Regions from separate parts of the Paenarthrobacter sp. AT5 genome, predicted to be linked through region 1. Evidence: predicted binding sites of a transcription regulator. Region 1 holds the regulator's gene; the other holds the start of a gene.
What was found. The regulator HrcA, encoded in region 1, represses chaperone genes, less so after heat shock. The targets are predictions, from matches to a motif close to TTNGCACTCGNNNNNNNCGAGTGCNAA.
Positions count from the first base shown of each region.

Region 1 (4,179 bases):
GCACAATGGAGCGCTCCGCCTGCCAGGGGATCACAGCATCAATGCCGAGCTCGGTAGCCGTTTCGATGGCGAGTTCGTCGCGGTCTCCTTTGGCAAGCGCCTGCACGAGCACCAACCGGACAGCGGGACGTTCCTCAAAGGCTACTTCTTCCGCAACCACGGACAGCGAGCCTTGCCCTGCCTCGGAGACCCTACCCGTCAGCCTGGCACCTTCACCGTCGGAAATATCCACCGGTTCGCCCGCGGACAGACGCTTCACTGTCACGGCGTGCCGCGCCTCCGGGCCCTCCAGGACAAAGACGGAACCAGACACCAATCCGCCAAGGCTGCCGGCGGGGGCGAAGAATACGGGGTTGCTCACCGCTACAGGTTACCGAGCTTGTCCCGCAGCTTGGCGAACATCCCGCCGCTGGCAACGAGCTTCCCGTCCGTGAACTGTTCTCCGCGGAGTTTGGCGAGTTGACGGAGCAGGTCTTCCTGGGCGGCGTCCAGCTTGGTTGGCGTCTCCACGTGCAGGTGCACTTTGAGGTCGCCGCGGCCGTAACCGCGAAGATGCGTCACGCCGAGCCCGCGCAGGGTGATGATCTCGCCGGACTGCGTACCGGCCTTCACATCGATCTCCTGCGGACCGTCGAAGGTCTCCAGGGTCAACTCCGTGCCTAGTGCGGCTGCAGTCATGGGAACACTTAGCGTGGCGTGGAGATCGTCCCCTTCGCGGATATAGGTGGAATCGCTGTTGACGCGGATCTCCACGTACAGGTCGCCTGCCGGACCACCGGCGGGGCCTGCCTCGCCCTGGCCGGACAGCTGGATACGGGTCCCCGTGGCCACACCGGCGGGCACTTTGATGGTGAGGGACCGGCGGCTGCGGATCCTGCCCTGGCCGCTGCACTCGTTGCAGGGATCCTTGATGATGGTGCCGAATCCTTCACAGGATCCGCAGGGCGCGGTGGTCATGACCTGACCCAGAATGGAGCGCACAGCGCGCTGGACCTGGCCACTGCCGCCACAAATGTCACAGCGTTCCGGGTGGGTACCCGGACGGCAGCAGCTGCCGTCACAGGTGGGGCACACAACAGCGGTGTCCACTTCGAGCTTCTTGTTGACGCCGAACACGGCGTCCTTGAGATCAATGCGCACGCTGATGAGGGCGTCCTGGCCACGGCGCACGCGGGACGCGGGCCCTCCGTGACCCCCGCCCCCGCCAAAGAAGGTGTCGAAAATGTCCTGGAAGGCAAAGCCTTGCCCGGAATAGCCGCCGCCGAAGCCGTTGTCCGTTCCGTTTTCATTGCCCGTGGCGTCGTACACCCTGCGTTTTTGCGGGTCTGACAGGACTTCGTAAGCGTGGGTCACGGCCTTGAAGCGTTCGGCGACATCCTCCCCCGGATTTACATCCGGGTGGAGCTTGCGCGCCAACTTGCGGTACGCCTTTTTGATCTCTTCCCCGGTGGCTTCCGGCGAGACTCCCAAAACGTCATAGTGGCTGCTCAAAGTCGGTATCTCTTCCTTGTTGTACTGCGGTCTTTGGTGACGGCCGGTTTCAGCCGCCGAGAATTCGGGAAAGGTAGCGCGCTACGGCGCGGACTGCCGCCATGGTGGTGGGGTAGTCCATACGGGTGGGACCGAGGACTCCAACCTTGGCGCCGGAACCGTAACCGGTAGCCACCACGGAGGCCTCGGCCAACCCGTCGTAGGGATTTTCCCGGCCGATGCCCACTGTCACGCCGCGCGGATCATCCCCCATGTCCGACAACAACCGGAGCATGACAACTTGTTCCTCAAGGGCCTCCAGCACCGGCCCTATGCTCAGGGGGAAGTCCACGTTGGAACGGGCGAGGTTGGCCGTGCCGGCCATCAGGATCCGCTCTTCCTTACTGGTATCGCTGAGGGCCTGGAGTCCGTTGGCCAGCATCTGGGCCAGTCCCCGCAGCTCCGGCGGGCACAGCGCCACCACGGACGGCAAGACCTGCGGAAGGAGGTCCATCTGCGTGCCGGCGATGCTGCCCAGGAACCGTGAACGCAGCGCCATGAGGGCCTCGTTGGCAACGTCGGCACCGGCATCGATGACCTTCTGCCCAACGCTTCCAGTGTCGGCAATCAGCACCACGAGCACTTGCTTTGGCCCGAGGAGGACGAACTCAACATGGCGCACCACGGCGCGCTTGGAGTGCGGATACTGCACGACGGCTACCTGGTTGGTCAGCTGCGACAGGAGCCTCACGGTCCGCTCAAGGATGTCGTCCATATCATCCGGCCCCTCAAGCAGGGAGTGGATGGCACGACGCTCAGCGGCCGACAAGGGCTTTACCTGGGAGATCCGGTCGACGAACAGGCGGTAGCCCTTGTCCGTCGGAATACGGCCGGCGCTGGTGTGTGGCGCTGCGATCAGCCCCTCTTCTTCAAGCACCGCCATGTCGTTGCGGATGGTCGCACTGGATACGCCCAGGTGGTGGCGTTCTACCAGGGCCTTGGAACCAACAGGCTCCCGCGAATGTACGTAGTCCTCAACAATGGCACGCAGCACTTCGAGTTTGCGTGGCTCACTCATTCCAACACCTCCTGACAGACCATCCGGCCCATGCACTGATGCACGAGGGACCTTCAGCTGACCCTTTTGCTTAGCACTCGACATGCCCAAGTGCTAACAAGTCTAGTATGAGCCACCGCGTTGCTAGCATTGAAACCGCCCGCGCAGACATCCATGGCAGGCCTGGCGGCGACTGCGGCCCGGCAGCCGTCCAAGCCCGAAGAGGTAGGTCATTCCTTGGCTTATGACACCTGGGGTCCACAGGACCTGACCGCTCCTGCCCAACAGCGGCTCCCGGAGGTACCCGTGCAGCGCGGGATGGTGCTGGAGGATGCCCAATCCGGTTGGGTGGGTGCGGTCACCCGCGTGGAAAAGTCCGGCGGGATGCACATCGTGGCCCTCGAAGACCGGCGCGGAAAAACCAAGTCCTTCCAGCTGGGCTTCGGCTTCCTGCTGGAAGGTCAGCCCATCCGGCTCCTGCCTCCCGCGCCCAAGGCGCCCGCCACTGCAGCCTCCCCCACCCGGACAGCTTCGGGTTCCGTGCGCGTCAGTGGCCAACGGGCCCAGGTGGCCAAAGCGAGCCGCATCTGGGTGGAGGGCAAGCACGATGCGGAACTCGTGGAAAAAGTATGGGGTGACGACCTCCGCGTGGAGGGCATCGTCGTCGAGCCCCTGCACGGGGTGGATGACCTCAAAGCCGCGATAGCAGCCTTCAACCCCGGCCCGGGGCGCAAACTGGGAATCCTCGTGGACCACCTCGTAGCCGGCTCCAAGGAATCGCGGATCGCCGCCGAAGCGATGACCTTGCCGGGCGCTGCCCGTAACGTCCTGATCGTGGGACACCCCTACGTGGATGTCTGGCAGGCGATCCGGCCCAAGGTCCTTGGCATCGCCCAATGGCCCGATGTTCCCCGCGGTACGGACTGGAAGACGGGGATCCTGCGCGCTTTTGGCTGGCCGCACGAGACTGCGGAGGACATCGGAATCGGCTGGCAGCGCCTTTTGGGCGCGGTCCGCACCTACGCCGACCTTGAAGCCTCCCTCCTGGGCCGCGTCGAGGAAGTCATCGACTTCCTCACCGCGCCCTGACTCCAGCGCCCGGGCGTCCGACGGCGGCGGGCGGCGGGTTGGTCCCGGAACAGCCCCGGACCCTATATTCTGGGACAGCAACACCGCAGCATTTTTTATAGCAAAGGGAACCAACGTGTCAGAGAACGCCCCAGAAGAACCGGGCAGGGCCGCAGGTCAGCCCCAGTACCATGGCGCGCCTGCAAACGCACTCCCTCTCACAGCCAGCGAGGACCGCCAGTGGGCAACCCTGGCGCACTTCGGTGGAATCCTCGGGTGCCTGCCCTCGCTGCTGATTTACTTGATTTTCCGCGACAGGGGTCCCTTTACAGCGCAGGAATCCAAGGAAGCGCTCAACTTCACGCTGCCGCCCACCATTGCAGCGGCCGTAGCGAACATCCTCGTACTGCTACCGGTTGTAGGGAACATCTTTGCCGTCATCGCCACGGCAATCTGGGTGGCACTCACGTGCTTCTCCGTCTCCGCCGGCATCCGCGTGAACCACGGCCAGCCGCACCGCTACCGCCTCAACCTTCGCTGGATCAAGTAGCGGCGACGCCGATCTTTCCGCAGGGCCGATCTTT
Region 1 covers NZ_CP136441.1:2,654,712-2,658,890, forward strand. Annotated here, with positions in the region: gene RI444_RS12195 (16S rRNA (uracil(1498)-N(3))-methyltransferase) at 1-361, opposite strand, end outside; gene dnaJ (molecular chaperone DnaJ) at 364-1,491, opposite strand; gene hrcA (heat-inducible transcriptional repressor HrcA) at 1,541-2,548, opposite strand; gene RI444_RS12210 (DUF3097 domain-containing protein) at 2,765-3,616, shown strand; gene RI444_RS12215 (DUF4870 domain-containing protein) at 3,732-4,145, shown strand.

Region 2 (4,179 bases), 710 kb from region 1:
CATCAGGTTGCAGTTGCCCAACCACCCGCTGCTTCAGACCTTCTTCGGGGCCGGTCCGGAGTCCTTCCGGGTGGTTGACCTGGAGCGGGCGCAGGGCCTTGTGCGGGATCACGTGATCTTCTCGCTCGGCTATGGCCGCACGCCGCACGGCCGGGCACTGCACTCCTTCGGTCCGTTGTCCACTGAGGGTGGGCGGAACCGCTTCGCGTTGGCCATGACCCGGGCCAGGCGCTCGATGCACGTCCTGAGCTGCTTCCGCCCGGAGGACCTGGACCTGGACCGGCTTTCGCATGGTGCGGTTGATTTCTACGAACTGCTGGACCGCGAGCTTTCGGGTAACAGCAATCTGGGTACACCCGCTTCCCGCGCGGTGGCCAGCGAACAGGCCCTGGGTGAAGATCCGCTGGTTGCCGACCTCGGTGAGAGATTGCGGGCGAGGGGAGCCCGGGTTTGGCATCTCTACGATGGCGTCCTGGATATTGCCGCAGCCGCCGATCCCGTGCACACCATCGGCAGGGAAGGCGCGGAGATTCCTACCCCCGTGGCCATTGAGTCGGATGGTACGGAACGGTACCGCCGGATGAGCGTCCGTGAGCGCAGCAGGCTCCGCCCGCAGTTGCTTGAGCGGATGGGATGGCGCTACATGTCCTTGTGGACCATCGAGGTTTTCACCGATCCCTCCTCCTGTGCCGATCGGATCGGCTCCTACTTGGGGCTCGAAAACCACGTTCCTCAGCCGGCGACTGCGCCCCACCATGGTTTCCTGGACATGGATGTAGAACAATTGGACTTGCGTGATTTCCAGCCCTCCTACGTTCGCTCATCACCGGCAGCTCCGGTGGGCGTTGCGTCAGGGGCAGGAACCGGTGACGGGAAAGAAGCGACCGTGAACCCGGCTGAACCCGGCGCTAAGAGCCAGGATGTGGCCAAAGCCAAGGGCAGCGACGAATCCGGAAGCGGCGAGTCCGGAAGCAAGGGGAGTACCGACGGGATGGCCCAGGCAACGGACGATGATGAAGGCAACGCAGACGCTGCCGGCATGACGGAAAGCACGGAAAAGGAAGAACCGGAAGTGGATAGTGAGGCACCCGAGGACGCCAAGGGAAAGCGTGCTGCGGCTAAGCCCGCTGCTGAAGGCGTCCTGCCGAATAAGGCGGCCGAAGATGATCCGCGCCGATGGGGTGACGAACCCGGCTATGACCATGACCAGTGGCTGAAGGAGCAGAAGCCCCCGCACTGGGGCTGACGCTCATTCTGCAGTGTCCGGTGGGCCGGATTGGGGTCCATGCACCAACATAAAGAAAAGCTTGCCGTGCGTTGAAGCGCCGGCAAGCTTTTCTGCTTGCTGGGGGTCTGCGGCTACCACTACCAACCCGTCCGCTTCGGATGTGCCCGGCCATTGGCCGGGGGCATCGCCTTGGGCTGAGGTCCACAGCACAGGAACGGCCCCTGCCAGCACGTCATGGCGTGGGGAAGATGCGGATGCCTCGCTGGCCGAGAGGATGACCGAGATGAGCTGCCCGGGCGAGAGTAAGCGAATTGATGCCGGGTCGGCCATTCGGAGCGGGACGGCGGCCGACCCCGGCGGTGCACCGGTGAGCAATCCCGGACCCAGGAAGCTGGTCTCGGTGGGGATTTGGCCTTTGGCCAGTGGTGCAGCGAGTTGGCGGCCTTGAAGACGTGCAGGGTCCTCGATGGCTCCGGGGAAGGAAGCGCTTCGGGGTATGCCAGCGGTGATGAAGTCTGCTTCAGAGACGCTGGCGCCGACCGGGAGGTCCCTGGCCGAAACCACTATGCTGACCTGTTGCTCGGGAACTGGAGTAAGTTGCTGGACGGCGATTCCGGTGGCCAGGCAGAGCAGCAGGGCCACTGTCAGGCGCCGATGCCTGGCTCCGAAGGAAGCGGCGGTGGCTGTCCAGTGCTGCCCGTGACCGCTTGGGTCTGTTGTACGGGTGGTGCCCTGATGGCGCCGGGTCCCGAAGGGCGTTTGCCTGGTGCGGAAGCGCGGTGCGGAGGGTGGCTTGAGTGGCATATGGCCACGCTAGCCAAGGGGTCCGGCCGCAGGGGAGCGGCCGGAAGCCCTATGTGGATAAAGCGATCAGCTGGCGGCGGCAGCAGGCGCAGGAGTCGCAGCGGGTGCCGGGGTCGCGGGAGCCGAAGGAGCGGCCGAAACCGTGCTTCCCTTGGAATCGCGGGAATCCGTGCGGTAGAACCCTGAGCCCTTGAAAACGACGCCGACGCTGTTGAACTTCTTGCGAAGCGCACCCTTGCACTCCGGGCACTCCGTCAGGGAACTGTCCGAAAAGGATTGCACGAGGTCAAAGGCATGGTTGCAGTCTTTGCAGGCGTATGCGTAAGTGGGCACTGAATTCCTCCTTCAGAACAAAGTTCAGGTCCGGCGGCGGCGCGGGGAGGACAACCTCCCTTAGCAGTCGCAGGGCCTGAGAGCCAATTCTATCATCCCGTGGATTCCGCCGGTCGACCGGTCGTTATCTGTGCGGGATACCACGGCATATAACTACCGGCCGAGCCGGACAATTCCCGAGGGCGTCAGAACTTCCGTAACCGGCTGGTCAAAAGCCTCGGCGGGAATAGCACCGGACGGCAACACGTCGTCGTCGTACGTCACCGCTATGGTGCGCGGCCGCTGCGCCGAATCCTTGAGGCCCTGGAGGAAACGGTCATAGTATCCGCCGCCCTGGCCGATCCTGTTGCCATCGCCGTCAACGGCAGTCGCGGGCATGAAGATGCCTGCCGCATCCGCTCCTGCCACCGCACTGGTAAGCCTCTCGCCCTCGGGCTCATCGATGGGGGCGTATGTGGACCTCACGAAGGTGGTTTCCGGCGTCCATTCCACCCAGCTCATCGTGCGCCCGGGCTCGCAGACGGGCAACAGGATCCTGTGCCCCTCTTGATGCAGCGCCTCAATCAATGGCAGGGTGGGCGGCTCGAAGGCCACGCCCAAGTAGACGGTAAAGGTGGCCGGGGACCCGCCTGAGACGTCCTTCGCCCAACTCACCCCGTGCCGTGCCAGCGCCTCTCCGGCCGCGGCAATTTGTTCCGGCGTGCGGTTTCGCCGCTGCAGCCGTCGGGCGCTGCGGATTTCTTCCTTGGATTCCATGTCCGTCCGTTTCGTCGAAGTGGTCCGGGGGGGCAGCGCTGCCCTTGCCGGACGTGAACGTCAACAGATTGTGCACACCCGCACGGCGGGGGTTTACCTTTTGACGTGATCCTTCCGTTAGATTAGTCCGGTGACTCACCATAACAATGCTGTCCGTAAGGCCGTCATCCCCGCAGCGGGTCTCGGTACCAGGTTCCTTCCTGCCACGAAGGCAATGCCGAAGGAAATGCTGCCCGTAGTTGACAAGCCCGCCATCCAGTATGTGGTCGAAGAAGCAGTCAAGGTCGGCTTGCACGACGTCCTCATGATCACCGGCCGCAGCAAGCGTGCCCTGGAGGATCACTTCGACCGTGTGCCGGCGCTTGAAGCCACGCTTGCGGAGAAGGGGGACACCACCAAGCTGGAGGCGATCCAGTCCGCCACCAACCTCGGGGACATCCACTACGTCCGCCAAGGCGATCCCAACGGTTTGGGCCATGCTGTGCTCCGTGCAAAGCAGCATGTGGGGCACGAGCCCTTTGCCGTGCTCCTCGGTGACGACCTCATCGATCCCAAGGACGACCTCCTGAGCGAAATGATCGCCGTGCAGCAGAAGACCGGCGGCTCTGTAGTTGCCCTGATCGAGGTGGAGCCCTCCAAGATCAGCGCCTACGGTTGTGCCGACGTCGAGGAAAACGACGAAGACGGCTACGTACGCATCAAGCAGCTTGTTGAGAAGCCGTCCCCGGAAGAAGCACCCTCCAACCTGGCCGTCATTGGCCGGTACGTCCTGCACCCGGCAGTGTTCGATGTCCTGGAAAACACCGCTCCCGGTCGCGGCGGCGAGATCCAGTTGACCGACGCCCTTGAGGTACTGGCCCGTGGAGAAGGCGAAGGATCCGGCGTCTATGGCGTGGTCTTCCGCGGCCGCCGTTATGACACCGGGGACAAGCTGAGCTACCTCAAAGCCTGCATCGAGCTTGCTTGCGAGCGTGAAGACCTCGGTCCCGAGCTTCGCGAGTGGCTGCCGGACTTCACGGCTTCCCTGCCCAAGTAACTGCGGTGTACGGCTCTGCCAT
Region 2 covers NZ_CP136441.1:3,362,055-3,366,233, reverse strand. Annotated here, with positions in the region: gene RI444_RS15580 (DUF4011 domain-containing protein) at 1-1,246, shown strand, start outside; gene RI444_RS15575 (RcpC/CpaB family pilus assembly protein) at 1,250-2,032, opposite strand; gene RI444_RS15570 (FmdB family zinc ribbon protein) at 2,099-2,365, opposite strand; gene RI444_RS15565 (5-formyltetrahydrofolate cyclo-ligase) at 2,519-3,121, opposite strand; gene galU (UTP--glucose-1-phosphate uridylyltransferase GalU) at 3,252-4,157, shown strand; gene RI444_RS15555 (GNAT family N-acetyltransferase) at 4,163-4,179, shown strand, end outside.
Region 2: a site for HrcA is predicted at 2,426-2,452, ahead of RI444_RS15570 (FmdB family zinc ribbon protein). Genes of this name have one in related genera too.